DNA from 2 places in the Shewanella sp. H8 genome. Region 2 is predicted to be linked to the other one. Evidence: predicted binding sites of a transcription regulator. Region 2 holds the regulator's gene; the other holds the start of a gene.

Region 1 (8,352 bases), 2.1 Mb from region 2:
TTGTAATTTATCGACAAACAGATTAAATGCACTGCCTAATTGGCCAATCTCATCTTCACTGGCAACATCTAAACGCTTGGTTAAATCCCCTTCACCTTTAGCAATATCATTAAGTGAAGTCGCCATATTTTTAATTGGCACCACCATTTTATGCGCCATCAACACCACGGCAAAGGCCGTCACACCAGCAAGCCCTAAAGCAATTAATAAAAATAAAAATGCTTTCTGGTTCATCTCTTCAGTTTTATAAACTTCGTAAGCAGCAATAGACTCTTCAATGTCATCAATATAAGCGCCCGAACCTAACATCCAGTTAGTGTTCGGTATCATTACTGCAAAACCCAGTTTTTTAATAAGTTGGTCGCTTCCTGGTTTTTTATAATAATACGAGAAATTACCTGTGCCCGCTTTAGCCGCATCTAACAATCCAACAATAATTTTAGTACCATTGGAATCGGCCATGTCAATTTTATTTTGGCCTTCAAGTTCAGGCATGGTGGCATGAAATATATTTAGGCCAGTATCATCATAAATATAAAAATACCCAGCAGTACCAAAGCGTAAGTCTCTTAAGGCATTATTGACATCACCCTCATCACCTAAAGCCATTTGATATTCAACAACGCCTTGGGCAACCTGAACAGTTTCTTTAAGTTGATTTTCACGCTCTGAAATTAATTCACTGCGAAAGTTTTCAATATCTTTAGTTAAAGATGCGCTTTCATTCACATAAAAAATACTCAACAACACAGTAAGAATTAATAACAGCGGAATTAATGATAGTCCGAGTAGCTTATTACGCAGTGAAGATCCCAGCATAGTGATTAGCCTTAAATAGATAAATGGTTGGTGATATCATCGTCTATTATATTATCGCCTACCTATTATAAAACGTTACATTTTTTGCAATACTTTGATGAAAAAAAGTGAAAGGTGTCTCAAAAAATCAATATATGAGCTGTATTACACTATTGTTAAACCACTTCCTACGATCGCAAATCCTATCACTACCCAAACAAGGCTTGGTTTGAATATTTTTAATATACTAAAACCAATAACAACCATAGCCATGTCTATCGGTTTGACCACCGCACTGGTAAACACCGGTTGGTAAAGTGCCGTAAGCAATAGTCCGACAACAGCTGCGTTCACACCTGCCAAGGCTCCGGCTATTGCAGGATGTTGACTGATTGAATGCCAACTTTTTAGGCCTACTAGCATCAGTAAAAAACCGGGGAGAAAAATAGCCAATGTTGCCACTAGCGCACCTAATATGGGTGATTCCAACCATAAGTCAGCGCCTAAAAAAGTGGCTAACGTAAACATAGGTCCAGGTATGGCTTGCGCCAAAGCGTATCCGGTTAGGAAACGGTCTGGGGTCATATAGTCACCCACACTGGTTTCTAGCAATGGCAGTACCACATGACCGCCACCAAATACTAAACTACCCACTTGATAAAATTTTGCAAAAATCTGCCCCAGGCTATCGGGTTGATTAATGAAATAAAACGATGTAGCTAATCCAATAATAAATAATGTTAACCAGGCATAATTGAGTTCTATTTTTGGTGTGTCTGGCGTGATACTCTCGCCTCGAGTCATCAACACAACCCCAACAACGCCAGCCACTAGCAACACTACTATTTGCATTAATAATGAAGGCATTAATAAAGTTGCAACAGCGGTGGCAGCCATTAATGCTTTGGTTGTTTTACGCTGGCAAAACTGACCAAACATTGACAAGGTCGCATCGGCGACAACCACAACAGCCAGTAGTTTGAGACCGTGAATAGCGCCCTCAACGGCTGTTAAATCTAACCATTGGGCACTAGTCACCGCAAATAAAAACATCAGTAAAAAAGACGGTAAAGTAAACCCTAAAAAGGCCGCTAACCCACCCAATAAACCACCACGATGATAGCCAATGGCAAAACCAACCTGACTTGAGCCCGGGCCAGGCATAAACTGGCTTAAAGCGACAAAACTGGAATATTGTTTACTGTCTAGCCATTGCAATTCATCAACAAATGCTTTTCTAAAGTAACCAATATGTGCCGCAGGGCCGCCAAAACTAATTAACCCTAGCGCTAAAAAACGACTGAATATTTGCCACATAGTTCTGATACCTTTTTATGTTGATAAACAATACTATGACATTAAGATGACACTTTTATGATTGCATATCTTTAGAGCATGTCTTTAGGAAATAGCGAACAATCACATAAGCTATTTGTCATCCTGAGAGGGAGGGAACAAGCATAAATTAGCTTGGTGAACGACCATTTGGGCTGGTGTAAAATGCAGTGCTCGCTTAATACTGGCGCTAACCATTGCTAATAGGTAAGTAGCAATAAAATAGGTTAACGGTTGTTACTTTAGACTTACTGATTCAAGCTAAGGTAGTTGAGTATTACAGCATGAGACCATCGTCGCTCAATATAATCACATTTCACAACTACTCGCCTCTCCAGAATTAAGTGCAGTAAAAGCTTGATCACACAGTTGCTTTAGTTGTTGTAAGTCTTCAATACTACCACCCACTTTACAACGCATTTGCTCTGGAATAGTTAAGGCTTGCTGATATAACTGTTGGCCTTGCACCGTGACATGTAACACACGCACACGTTCATCCAACTCACTGCGTCCACGGGTGACTAACGCTTTATTCTCTAAACGTTTTAGTAATGGGGTTAACGTGCCAGAATCTAAATGTAATTTATCCCCTAAGGTTTTAACACTTATGCCTGGCTCTTTCCAAAGCACCATCATCACTAGATATTGTGGGTAAGTCAGCGACAGCTCATCTAACAATGGTCGATATGCGCGGATCATCGCATTAGCGGCACTGTACAATGAAAAACACACCTGGTTTTCAAGTGCTAGCGGATTTTGTGCCGCAGGTAACTGAGATTCAGTAAACGCTTTACTAGACATGACTTTACTCCACTAACCAATAATATTGATTAATGATAACATTGGTTGTGCACAACTTATAATCAAAAATGCAATAAGCCATTTGTTAATAATGCATCAAGCTTTTCGATGCCCGACCGATATAACATTACTATTCAATTTATATTAAGGTTAACTATGTCCATTAGTATTAATTCACCGTCTTCAATGCCTACAACGATTGATTCAGGAAATAGTTTAATGGTTGCTGTTATCTCTAAAAATCAGCAAGAAATTGAAGGGGAAATGGCTTTGCAACTAATGGAAGCAGCACAATTACCTGTGCCGCAACCTATTGACAACAGCGGCCATAATATCAATACCACGGCATAAATGCTTTATACCGTGATCAAAACCCTAGCCAATAATAACTATCGTATCCTAGGATAAAATCTATTCATCATACAATACATCAACAGATACACACCCGCTTATAATGAACATCTGATTAATAACGAAGCCATTTTAAGGCTTCATCTTGGTCTTCAAAATATTTAATTTCACCCGAAATAAACCAGCTACCTATTTTAGCCGACCACTCAAGCCAGTTTTTACGCCCCCAAATAGCCACTCTTTCAAACTCAGATTTATGTTTTAATCCAAGCTTCAAATCATCCCAAGCGGCATGTAAATCCCAGCCATCTAATTCTGTGGCATCAAAGAACAAACTCACTTTAGGTTGTGCTATTTGGTTCAGTGCTCCTTCTAACATGGGCGTAATGACAAGATAATCTTCGTGGGTTAATGTGCCAACGGCTTTCAATGTAACAAAAAACACATTTTCAATTCGGTTTATGCCTATTGATAAACCATGTCTCTTAATATCCATAACGTGACTCCACTATTATATTTTACATAATCAAATGTAGGGGAAAATTAGAAACGGTCATGTAGATATTTTAAGCGTTTACGGGAGAAAATGTGTGGAGGACTGCACAAAAATGGTGTGAGTTGTGACGCTTTACCTGAGATTGATTGTTTAATGCTTTACGCATATAAGAGTTTAGCGCGAAAACTAAGAATATAAAAACCGATGTTGCCGCTATCGTTAAATAACCAAGGCTAATAGCATCGGATTATGTACGTGGATTGGCTCAACAAACATCAGGACATCTGCGAACAGTATCATGTAACTATGTACCCTAAAGTGCAATGTTATCTTCTGAATCCTTAACCCTTCGGCCAACATCTTTAGACAGTTGTGAAAAAATGGCCGCGGCTAACATCGCCATAATGCCAACAGTGACAAAAGTCAGTTGAAAAGCTTGCAGAACGGTCGTCATATCATCACTGCCAACTTCTGCACTGAAACCGCCTAGCAGAGCACCAGCACACGCAACACCGAGACTTAATGATAACTGTCCCACCACAGACAACAGGCTATTGCCGCTACTGGCATTCACATCGTCTAAATCAATAAGCGTCACGGCATTCATTGCCGTAAACTGTAATGAGTTAATTGCACCAAGAATCGCCAACATGCACAACAACAACCAGTATGGCGTTTGTTCACCTACCAGCCCCATACTTGCAAGCATCAATCCCAGCGCCAAAGTATTAATCGTTAGCACCAAGCGATAACCAAACCATTCGATAATAGGTCGAGCCAGCGACTTAGCGATCATCGCTGCTGCGGCTAATGGCAACATGCTCATCCCAGCTTGAGAAGGTGAATAACCTAGCGCAACTTGCAATAATAAAGGCACTAGGAATGGCAATGCGCCACTGCCCAAGCGCGCAAAAAGATTACCAAAAATACCGATAGAAAATGTTCTTGTCTTAAATAATGAAGGCGCAAATAACGGATTATTTATTCGACCGGCTCGTAGCCAATATGCTATCAAACACGCCATGCCGCCAAATAACAACAACATCACCCGTAAGTGCGGCAGGTCCAGTTCCCCTAACCCTTCCATGGCAATGGTAATCAACAACATTGCACTGCCAAATAACAAAAAACCTAGACTATCAAAACGCGATTTTTCTTTGCCGCGTAAATCGGGAATAAACTTCCACACGGCATAGCAACCGACCACGCCGACAGGGAGATTGATCAAAAAGATCCAATGCCATGTCAGGTATTGCACCATCCAACCGCCCAGAGTAGGGCCGAGCAAAGGACCCAGTAAACCGGGAATGGTAATAAATCCCATGATCCGTACTAATTCCGAGCGTGGATATGCCCGCAGCACCACCAGTCTTCCAACAGGCAACATCAAAGCACCACCTAACCCTTGCACAACCCGAGCGCCAATCAGCATGTCTAATGAATTGGACAATGCACAAAGCAGAGATCCTAAACTGAACAATAAAATCGCACCAAAGAAGATTTTTTTGGTGCCAAAGCGATCAGCAATCCAGCCTGAAGCAGGGATTAACAAAGCAACCGTTAACATGTAAGCGATAATGACGCCTTGCATACGCAAAGGATCTTCGCTTAAATCGTTGGCCATCGCTGGTAACGCGGTGTTCAGAATCGTTCCATCAAGTGACTGCATAAAAAAAGCAATCGCGACAACCCAAGGCAATCCTCGGGCGGCATCACTATCAAGAACTCGACTATCGGGCATTAAACCTCCTTTACCACATCAGCGTTGCCACACCGAGTAGTATAAAAATCACAGCACAGGTTCGATGAATAAGCTTCATGGGTAATTTATTTGCACTAAAACTTCCAGCCAATACAACTGGGACATTGGCAATCAGCATACCTAATGTAGTGCCAATGACAACCCATGTCAGTGCTTGATATTTTGCCGCTAAGACTACCGTCGCAATTTGAGTTTTATCACCCATTTCAGCAATAAAAAACAATATAAACGTTGCAACAAAAGCACCGAGTTTATAGAAGCGATTATCATCATCATCCATTTTATCGGGTATAAGGACCCATAACGCAATAGCAAAAAATGAACCCGCCACCAAATAGGTTGCCAATTGTGGGTCAATCCAGGCAATTGCCCACTGACCTAACCATGCCGCAAGAAAATGATTTAATAATGTAGCGAGTAAAATACCTGAGATAATAGCGGTTTTATTGTGAAATCTGACCGCTAGTAATAATGCTAATAATTGAGTTTTGTCGCCAATTTCAGCGATGGCAACAGTAAGAGTTGAGGCGAGTAAAGCTTCCAATGTGATATTCCTAGGGGTAAATGACAACTAAGCACAAACCACCACATACCCCTTAATGCAGTTACTGTGCTTAGGTCTTGCATGGCAAATCAATTAGTATCAATGATTTGCTGTAAGTACCATGGCATTTGGCCAAGTATGTTGACACTTACTCCTAATCACATCTTGTCGACGTGCTAGGTTAGCTACTCCCCTAAAACAAGCGGCATTATAACTTATGAAAAGATTTAATCAACGCTCACAATGCTGAAGCTATTCTGCGGTACTGATGTAATGCTACGCTATTGCATAAGTCGGGTATAAAACAGTTAAGTATAATGTTATGTAATTGTTTATAAACACGGCTGTTAGCCTTTAACAATCAAAGATCCTTGCCTGCTCATCCCCCCTTCTGCTAATGTCCGACACAAATAAAATAATAATTAGACAGGACGTTTTCTGTGAATTTTAAAACTTTAGGCTCTATTTCAATCGTCGCTGGCACGGCAATTGGCGGAGGTATGCTCGCGCTACCATTAGCAACTGCAGCCTTGGGAATGATCCCCGCATTAATTTTATTAGTGATTATTTGGGCCTTATCGGCTTACACCTCGTTATTAATGTTAGAAATTAATCTTCACAGCGGTGTCGGCGATAACGTCCACGCCATTACCGGTAAAACCTTGGGTAACATCGGCCAGCTAATCCAAGGCGGTTCCTTTCTCAGTTTATTGTTTGCCTTAACCATGGTGTATCTGATGGGAGGCTCATCGCTATTAGAAACCCGCTTAGCCCCCATCGGTATTAATATGAGCAACCAAGTGGCGGTAATATTATTTACGGTTATTTTTGGTGGATTAATTGCCATTGGCGTGAAATGGATTGATAAAGTTTCACGGATTTTATTCACCTCTATGGTGGTGTTACTGGTTATTGTAGTGGCATTTTTATTACCAGACGTTAACGTAATCAGCGCACTAAACAATTACTCAACCGATGTTGCTTCCGGTACTGCTCTGCAACAATTATGGTTAGCGGCCATCCCGGTGGTATTCACCTCATTTGGTTTCCATGTGTGTATTGCAACCATTGTGCGCTACCTAAATGGCGATGCAGTGGCGCTCAGAAAAGTATTATTGATTGGCTCAACCATTCCACTAGTTTGCTACATTCTATGGTTATTAGTGACATTAGGGTCTTTAGGCGGAGAAACTGTGCATAGTTTTGGTGGTTCACTACCTAAACTCGTGACGGCTTTACAGGGCTTAGCCGAGTCACATATTATCAGCCAAGCAATTGATTTATTTGCTAACCTTGCGTTAATTACCTCATTTTTAGGCGTCACCATGAGCTTATTCGATTATGTTGCTGAACTCACTCGAGCCAAAGATGATGTTGCTGGGCGGGCTAAAACATGGTTAATTACCTTTATCCCCCCGCTATTATGTGCGTTGTATTATCCAGACGGATTTTTCAAAGTGCTTGGTTTTGCAGCTATTCCATTGGTAGTCATGATTATTTATTTACCGATTGCAATGGCACTAAAGCAACGCTCAAAACAGCTTGGAGGATATGAGGTGTCTGGTGGTAACTTGGGACTTATTATTGCAGGCTTACTCGGCACATTGATTGTTGTCGCTCAGTTGATGGTGGCGTTGACCTAAATCATATATATCATTAATGGATTTGTAAGCGAGTTTTGCAAACGCTATTAAGATGATTAAACATTTGTTAAAGTCAGGCTTAGCCTGACTTTTTTGTTTCTGTGACTTCATCATTTTGATTCATATAATGAGACAAACTGGCACAATATTTATGACAAGCTCCCTCTTAAAATGGAATTCTATAATGAAAAAATGGTTATTAACTGTCGCAATAGCAGCCAGTTTTGGCGCTGCAGCAGATGAAGGTATGTGGCAGCCACATCAACTTCCCGCAATGGCGGATGAACTCAAAGCAAAAGGCTTAGAAATAAGCGCTGATTCAATTTCTAAATTAACCGAATTTCCAATGAATGCAGTGATTAGCTTAGGGGGTTGCACCGCTTCATTTGTGTCTCCTAAAGGCTTAGTGGTAACTAACCATCACTGTGCTTACGGCTCAATTCAGTACAACTCAACACCCGAAAAAAACTTGCTTAAAGACGGTTTCTTAGCAAAAACATACGCTGAAGAATTACCTGCAACACCGGGCTCACGTATTTTTGTGACCGAAGCTGTGACTAATGTTACCGACAAGGTTAAAGCAAACCAAATGGATAAAGTAGGTAATGACTTTTATAAAGGC
Region 2 (8,352 bases):
CGCTATTACTTGCCGCCGCTGGCTTTACATTATCTTTTTTAACATCAGCCGCTTTAGATGATACCGGACTTTTCCCAGTACCATGTAAAGCATCAAGTAATGCCTCAAATTCGGACTCATCAATGTCATCAATACTGCCGGAACCAGACACTCCCCCTGATGAAGAAGTAATATCTTCGATGTGTTCAGGTTCGCTGGATTCTACAATATTCTCAATAGGCTCAAGTTCTTCAACTGTCATTTCTGAAGGTAAAGGTGCGCCTGAGCTTAATAATTTGAGTTTGGCGAGTAGCTCGGAATCTGCAGAATCTTGTTCTTGCCCCTGCTGAGTTTGAGCAAACATGGTATTAATAGCGTCGACCGCTTGCAAAATAATATCCATTAACTCTGCATTTACACCACGTTTGCCCGTGCGTAATAAATCGAACGTATTTTCAGCTTCGTGACACACATCAACCATGGGTTTTAGGCTTAAAAAGCCTGCGCCACCCTTAACAGTGTGGAATCCACGGAAAATAGCATTAAGTAAATCACTGTCATCAGGATTATTTTCAAGAGCAACAAGTTGCTCTTGTAGAAGCTCTAAAATCTCGCCAGCTTCAATTAAAAAGTCCTGGAGTATCTCTTCATCAACATCAAAGGACATTAAATTGACTCCTAATTAGAAACCCAGACTTGATAGAAGATCGTCTACTTCATCCTGACCAGTCACTACATCTTCGCGCAATTCAGCATGCATGATGGGACCTTCTGCTTCTATCTTATTATCGTTTATAGTTGGCGATGATTCGGTAATATGATCACCAAATACCGTTAGCATTGAGACCAAATTACTTTCTACTTCACGAACCAAATCTATCACTCTACGGATCATCTGACCCGTTAAGTCTTGGAAGTCTTGTGCCATCAAAATTTGATTTAATAACTCACGAAGACGATTAGAATCGTGCTCACTATGGGACATAAACTGCTGAACATCATGACAAAGTGATTTAAACTCACCCAATTCGATATCACAACGCATCAATTTATCCCACATGGGAGTCACTGATTGTATGTTACTAATAATGGTATCGGCCAAAGGTAAACATTCTTCAACTGCATCCATCGTTTTATTTGCAGCTTGTTCTGTCATATCGATAACATAATTCAATCTTTCTTTAGCATCCGGTATTTCGGTATTGGCTAATTCAGATATACGGTTATCCAATTGAAAATCTTTTAGTGCACTATGGAGTTGTCGAGTTAACTTACCGACTTCTTCAAAAAGCTCACTTTGCAATGGCATTGCAAGCTCCCTGATTACATCATCGGCTTCGTCTTGCTTACCAGAAGTAAGCAGTTCAACAAGTCCTTGGGCTTGTTCGAGAGTGATTAACCCCGATATTGATGCCTGCATGACTTATCCTTTCTTATGCGAGTCGTTCAAAGATTTTATCTAACTTTTCTTTTAACGTCGCCGCGGTGAAAGGTTTAACCACATAACCATTAACACCGGCTTGCGCAGCTGCAATAATCTGTTCACGTTTAGCCTCTGCGGTTACCATTAATACAGGTAAATGCTTTAAAGAATCATCAGCACGAATCGCTCTAAGCAAATCGATACCTTGCATTCCCGGCATATTCCAGTCTGTTACCACAAAATCAAAATCACCTTTTTGCAACATAGGTAGGGCTGTTGAGCCATCATCTGCTTCTTGGGTATTATTAAATCCCAAATCTCGCAACAAGTTCTTAATGATACGCCTCATTGTTGAAAAATCGTCAACAATGAGAATCTTCATATTCTTGTCCAAGGTTTCCTCCGGTGAGCTGATACTCGTTTGCTCTAAATAAGTTATTATTCTTGTGTCCAATGCTTAAGTTTTGCTTTTAATCTGAGCATGGCCTGACTTAATATCTGGCTTACTCGCGATTCGCTAACCTCAAGGATTGAACCAATTTCTTTTAAATTTAATGCTTCGTCATAATATAACGACAACACTAAGGCATCTCTTTCTGGTAATGTTTTAATTGCTGCAACCAGCGCAGATTGGAATTGAACTTCAGCAAGTGAGTCAAAGGTTTTATCAGACGGTTCGTTGTCAGTGACTAACACATCTTGCGAAACACCAAGATCTTCTATGCCTATGATTTTACCAACAGAAACATCATTTAAGATATGATGGTACTCATCGAGCGACATATCAAGTTTTTCAGCAATTTCAGTGTCATTAGCATCACGTCCAAACTGTTGTCCTAATTCGTCAATAACCTGGGCAACACGACGATTATTACGGTGAACTGAACGTGGAACCCAGTCACCACGGCGAATTTCATCTATCATTGCGCCACGAATTCTGATTCCCGCAAAGGTTTCAAATTTAGCACCTTTACTGTTATCAAATTTAGATGAGGCTTCAAGTAACCCCATCATCCCAGCTTGTAATAAATCATCAAGTTGCACCGATGCTGGTAATCTTGCCAGCATATGATGGGCAATTCTTTTTACCAGCGGTGCATACTGTTCAACAATAGACGTTTTGTTATCGAACTGAGTATACGCAGCGGCTTTATTCACTCGTTGTTCCTTCTTCTTGTATCGGTTTACGTTGTACAAGACGTTCAACAAAGAACTCTAGATGACCACCTGGCTGTTGTGGTACAGGCCAAGTCATAATTTTATTGGCTAATCCTTGGTAAGCAATAGCTGAAGGTGATTTAGGATACGCTTCAACAACTAACTTTTGCTTACGAACAGATTTTCGTAAATTTTCATCAAATGGAACAGTTGCCACTAATTCTAAAGCAACATCTAAGAATCTATCCGTTACTTTACTTAGTTTAGCAAATAATTCCATACCTTCTCGTAAACTACGCACCATATTTGCTACAATTTTGAAGTGGAACACACCATGTTCACGACTTAAAATTTTAATCAATGCATAGGCATCAGTAATTGACGTAGGTTCATCACATACTACAATTAATACATCTTGTGATGCACGAGAAAAACTCAGCACCATATCTGATATGCCTGCCGCAGTATCCACAATTAAAATATCGAACTGAGTACGCATTTCACTAAATGCTCGGATTAACCCAGCATGTTGTGCTTGTGTTAACTCAACCATCGCTTGAGAACCTGACGTTGCAGGAACAATGCCAATACCTTTAGGCCCGCGTACAATGATGTCATCTAATTCGGCATCACCGGACAAAACATGAGATAAATTTTTCTCCGCACGTATCCCAAGCATGACATCGACATTGGCTAAACCTAAATCGGCATCAAGAACTAATACACGTTTGCCCTTTTCAGCTAACGCTACCGCGGTATTAATTGACACACTGGTTTTGCCCACTCCGCCTTTACCACCGGATACGGCAATTACTTTTACTTTATCGTTATTTGGTTGATTCATCATACGTAAACCACTTGCTTGATCCCGAGTCATATTTTCACTCAAATGCATAGGCTGTGTCATTAGACCACACTGGGTCTTGTGACGTCTGTTGTTCTTTTTCGTTTAATGCTGCTAATGCTTGCTTCGCTAATTCTAATGTATCAGCCACTTTCATGTCTTCAGGAACACGTTGACCGTTTGTAACATAACTCAATGGTAACTCATTTTGAATCAATACGCTCAATGCACCTGCAATTGATATCGATTCGTCTAATTTAGTCAAAATAGCACCAGATAATGGAATCCGCTTAAAGTGCTCTACAGCATCTTGTAATACACGACGTTGACCTGTCGCAGATAATACTAAGTAACTCCGAATAGGGATCCTACTGTTTGCAGTCAAATTATCAAGTTGTTGATACAGACGCATGTCACGTTGTCCCATACCTGCTGTATCAATTAACACTAATTTACGATTTCTAAACTGATAAAGAATTTGTTCCAACTCAGTTAAATCATTTGCTTGCTTAACTGGGCAGCCCATAATTTTCCCATAAGTCGCTAATTGGTCATAGGCACCAATTCGATAATGGTCTGTGGTAATTAATGCAACTTGTTCTGGGCCATGATGGGCAGCAAATCTTGCTGCTATTTTAGCTAAAGATGTTGTTTTACCGACACCAGTAGGTCCAACAAATGCCACAACACCACCACGTTTGACAATATCATCACCTTGATTATCAAGTAGATTAGCTAAACTTTGTGGTAACGCTCTCACTAAATCTGCTGGAGAGTAATGTTGACTTAATCCTGCTAGTTTAGCAGCTACTGCTGGAGAAAACTCAGCTGCAATCAATTTGCTTTCAAGCATGGCACCAACCGGGTCGGTGCGCTTTTTTTGATCCTTCATTAATGAGGATACTTGATGGGTCAAAAGGCTTCGTAATGAAGCCATCTCTTCGCGCAACTCTTCCATATCAGCAGATTGATTTTTATTGGTTCTTTTAGAATGTTCCGCGGTGGTTTGTGGTTGAAAAGTTGCAGCTGATTTAGCTGGCTTTGCGCCTTCTAATTGACGAGCCCATTCAGGTAATTCTGGCTCATCTTGACGCACTGACATCTGCTGAGTCATGCGGTTATGCTGTTTTTCAAGTAATGCTTGCAGTGAGTCAGCCGCTGGCGGTGGACTAACCTTAGATTGAGCTTTTACAGCAGGTTTAGCACCTAGTGATACTCTATCGTCACTCACATCCATAAAACTGCTGGTCGGCGCTTGTGACGCAATAGCGGCTTTAGGTTCGTCATAATCAACCGCCGCGACAATTTCTATCCCGCCAGTGACTTTCTTGTTTGACATAATGACAGCGTCAGAACCTAGCGTTTCTTTAACTTGGGCCAATGCTGCGCGCATATCTTTGGCAAAAAATCGTTTAATTTTCACTTATGCACCTCTAAAAACTGACATTATCACTATTGACCTACAGCTGAAACAATTCGTATTTGCTTCTCGTCTGGTATTTCTTGATAAGAAATCACTCGTAAATTTGGAATAGTGTATTTAACAAATCGTGACAGCGTTGACCTAAGCATGCCAGATGTCAATAAAATGGCTGGTTGCCCTACCATTTCTTGCTTCTGAGCAGCATCTAATAACGACTGCTGCATACGCTCTGCAAGGCCCGGTTCAATATTAGGTCCTTCACCGCCGGTAGCCTGCATAGACTTATGCAACATCTGTTCCAACTCTGGCGCCAATGTAATGACAGGGATTTCAAGTTCTGGACCAGAGATTTCTTGTACTATCATACGTTTTAACGCAATACGCACGGCAGCCGTTAGCACTTCAGTATCATTACTCTTAGTTCCATACTCTAGCAATGTCTGCACTATAGTGCGTAAATCACGTACCGATACACCTTCATTAAGTAAGTTTTGCATCACTTTAACCACCGAGCCCAGAGGCATAACATCTGGCACAAAACCATCAACCAATTTAGGTGAATTTTTGGCCAGCATATCCATTAATTGCTGAACTTCTTCGTAACCTAATAGTTTTGCAGCATTATTACTCAATAATTGACTAATATGTGTCGCGACCACAGTTGCGGTATCAACTACGGTATAGCCCAATGTTTGCGCATGTTCACGTTGCTCAGGTGCTATCCATACAGCCTCTAAACCGAAGGCTGGATCGTGAGTCTCAATCCCATCAAGCTTACCGTATACTTGGCCGGGATTAATCGCTAATTCACAATCATGCCTAACTTCAGCTTCCCCAACCACGACGCCCATTAACGAAATGCGATAGGCATTAGGTGATAAATCTAGATTGTCACGAATATGTACAGCAGGAACTAGAAAACCTAATTCTTGCGACAGTTTTTTACGTACGCCTTTGATCCTGCCTAATAATTCACCACCTTGAGACTTATCAACTAATGGAATTAAGCGATAACCGACTTCAAGTCCAATGGTGTCTACATGACGCACATCATCCCAACTTAAATCTTTAGGTTCTTTATCTTTAGTTTCAACAGGTCCTTTAGTCGCTAGTGTCAATGCAGCTTGTTTTTTATCTACGTTACGCTTGTAAACAAAGTAAGCAGCACCTGCGGTAATAAATGCAAATGTTAAAAATGCAACATGGGGCATACCTGGCACGATACCCATAACAAATAATAACCCAGCGGCAATGGCTAATGATTTATGACTGTCAAACATCTGACTAAACATCATTTGGCCCATATCACCAGACTCATTTTGACGAGTCACCAATAAAGCAGCGGCAATAGATAATAATAAACCAGGGATCTGTGCAACCAAACCATCACCGATGGTTAATAACGTATAAATTTCTACAGCACTAGAAAAGTCTAGATCATGCTGCACAATACCGATAACGAATCCACCTAAGATATTGATAACTAGAATCATAATACCAGCGATCGCATCACCTTTTACAAATTTTGAAGCACCGTCCATAGCACCGTAAAAGTCAGCTTCTCGAGTGACTTCAGCGCGACGAATACGTGCTTGATCTTGAGTCAGAGTACCGGCATTTAAATCGGCATCAATTGCCATTTGTTTACCAGGCATGGCGTCCAAGGTAAAGCGAGCACTCACCTCAGAAATACGCCCAGCACCTTTAGTTACAACGGCAAAGTTAATGATGATCAAAATAAGAAACACCACTAAACCGACTGCATAGTTACCACCGATAACTACCGAACCGAAAGCTTCGATCACTTTACCGGCAGCATCACCACCATTATGACCTTCAAGCAATACAATTCGAGTAGAAGCAACGTTAAGGCCAAGCCTTAACAAGGTAGCCACTAATAATACGGTAGGGAAAGCAGCAAAATCGAGGGGTCTATCGGTATAAATAGTAACAAGCAACACAACTAATGCTAACGCGATATTGAATGAGAAAAGGATATCGAGCAAAAAAGCAGGAATGGGTAACACCACCATTGCCAGCGCCGCAAGCACCAATAAAGGTGTACCAATACCTTTAAATGTCGCTAGTCTTATTTGTTTAAATTGCCCGAAAGCTGCTTTTGCATCCATTGAGGTAAACCCTTCGTATAGTCTATTGCGAAATAAAGTACTGATATTTGACGCCAATAAAACTATAAAGCAAAAATTGAGCCACTATTAGTTATTGCACAACATAAGCTAATTGAGTGGTGATTAATGCTTCAAATCATCTGGGATAGGTTGGTTAAGTGGGATGGCTTTAGGTCGACGGCCTTTACCTTTCTGGTATTGTCTTAGTTGAAATACATACGCTAATACTTGAGCTACAGCGGTAAATAAACCTTCAGGCACTTGTTGATCAATCTTAGTGGTATGGTAAATAGCGCGAGCTAGTGGTGGTGCAGAAACAATAGCAATATCATGCTCTCGAGCAATCTCTCGGATCCTAAAAGCAACGTCATCAACGCCTTTAGCGAGTAAAAATGGTGCTGACGAACGTTTTACGTCATATTTAACTGCCACCGCATAATGTTCAGGGTTAACCACAATAACATCAGCATTAGGCACTTCAGTCATCATACGTCGCTGTGCCAACTCTTGCTGCATCTGTCTTATTCGACCTTTAACTTCAGGCTTACCTTCTGAATCTTTATATTCATCTTTGATTTCCTGCTTAGTCATTTTCAGTTGTTTATTGTGATTCCAAATTTGAAAGGGCACATCAATAATAACAATAAATAGCATTGAACAGCATAGCAGGATAAACATCCAAATAAGTAAATCTAAAGCATGGTAAACATTACCAGGTAGGTGATCGCCAGACAGGGTTAAAATATCATAAAAATAAAAACTTAGGAGAAAATAAGCCGATAATGCCACTACCAAAAATTTAGCTATTCCCTTAGCAAGCTCAACCAAGGCTTGAGTACCAAACATGCGTTTAAATCCGTTCATTGGGTTTAATTTACTGCCCTTAGGCATAAACGCTTTGACCGAAAAAGACATACCGCCTAAAACGATATTGCCCAAAAAAGAGACAAATGCCAGTAAAGCAATAAAACTCATTAATGGCCAGGCTAACTCATTCCCAACAACTCCCCACACCCGAAACATAGAGTTGGTATCAAATATTTGGTCGCGTTCCATGGAAAAAATTTGCTTCATAATATTATAAAGGCTTTTGGCAATTGCAGGCCCTGTCATCGAAAAACCAACCGATGCGGCAATAAGTACCGCTGCGGTACCGAGCTCTTTAGAACGGGCGACCTGACCTTTTTCACGAGCTTGCTCAAGTCGCTTTCCTGTGGGCTCCTCGGTGCGTTCTTGACCACTATCACTTTCTGCCATGAATGCCCCCTAGAAAACTACAGAACTATCAAGTGGACATTGCAGCAGCAAAATATCACACAGAAGTAACTGTGCAGCTGACCAGACTTCATCAAAATGCTCCATGATGGGCCCCAATGTTAACCATAAAATAAATAAA

Evidence for each region. Region 2 encodes FliA, which starts transcription of late flagellar genes. Its sites were predicted from a motif close to CTAAAGNTNNNNNNNNNNNNGCCGATA; they were not measured.
Region 1: a site for FliA is predicted at 3,030-3,056, ahead of ABIS04_RS02820 (cytoplasmic protein). Genes of this name have one in related genera too.

Annotation. Positions count from the first base shown of each region.
Region 1 is NZ_CP157213.1:654,753-663,104, reverse strand. It holds gene ABIS04_RS02835 (methyl-accepting chemotaxis protein) at 1-819, opposite strand, end outside; gene chrA (chromate efflux transporter) at 964-2,115, opposite strand; gene ABIS04_RS02825 (MarR family winged helix-turn-helix transcriptional regulator) at 2,443-2,934, opposite strand; gene ABIS04_RS02820 (cytoplasmic protein) at 3,091-3,285, shown strand; gene ABIS04_RS02815 (STAS/SEC14 domain-containing protein) at 3,401-3,781, opposite strand; gene mdtD (multidrug transporter subunit MdtD) at 4,095-5,522, opposite strand; gene ABIS04_RS02805 (TMEM165/GDT1 family protein) at 5,533-6,087, opposite strand; yybP-ykoY riboswitch at 6,171-6,293, opposite strand; gene ABIS04_RS02800 (aromatic amino acid transport family protein) at 6,528-7,730, shown strand; gene ABIS04_RS02795 (S46 family peptidase) at 7,915-8,352, shown strand, end outside.
Region 2 is NZ_CP157213.1:3,000,594-3,008,945, forward strand. It holds gene ABIS04_RS12960 (chemotaxis protein CheA) at 1-646, opposite strand, end outside; gene ABIS04_RS12965 (protein phosphatase CheZ) at 662-1,399, opposite strand; gene cheY (chemotaxis response regulator CheY) at 1,413-1,796, opposite strand; gene ABIS04_RS12975 (RNA polymerase sigma factor FliA) at 1,841-2,560, opposite strand; gene ABIS04_RS12980 (MinD/ParA family protein) at 2,553-3,437, opposite strand; gene flhF (flagellar biosynthesis protein FlhF) at 3,442-4,827, opposite strand; gene flhA (flagellar biosynthesis protein FlhA) at 4,857-6,956, opposite strand; gene flhB (flagellar biosynthesis protein FlhB) at 7,080-8,213, opposite strand; gene fliR (flagellar biosynthetic protein FliR) at 8,223-8,352, opposite strand, start outside.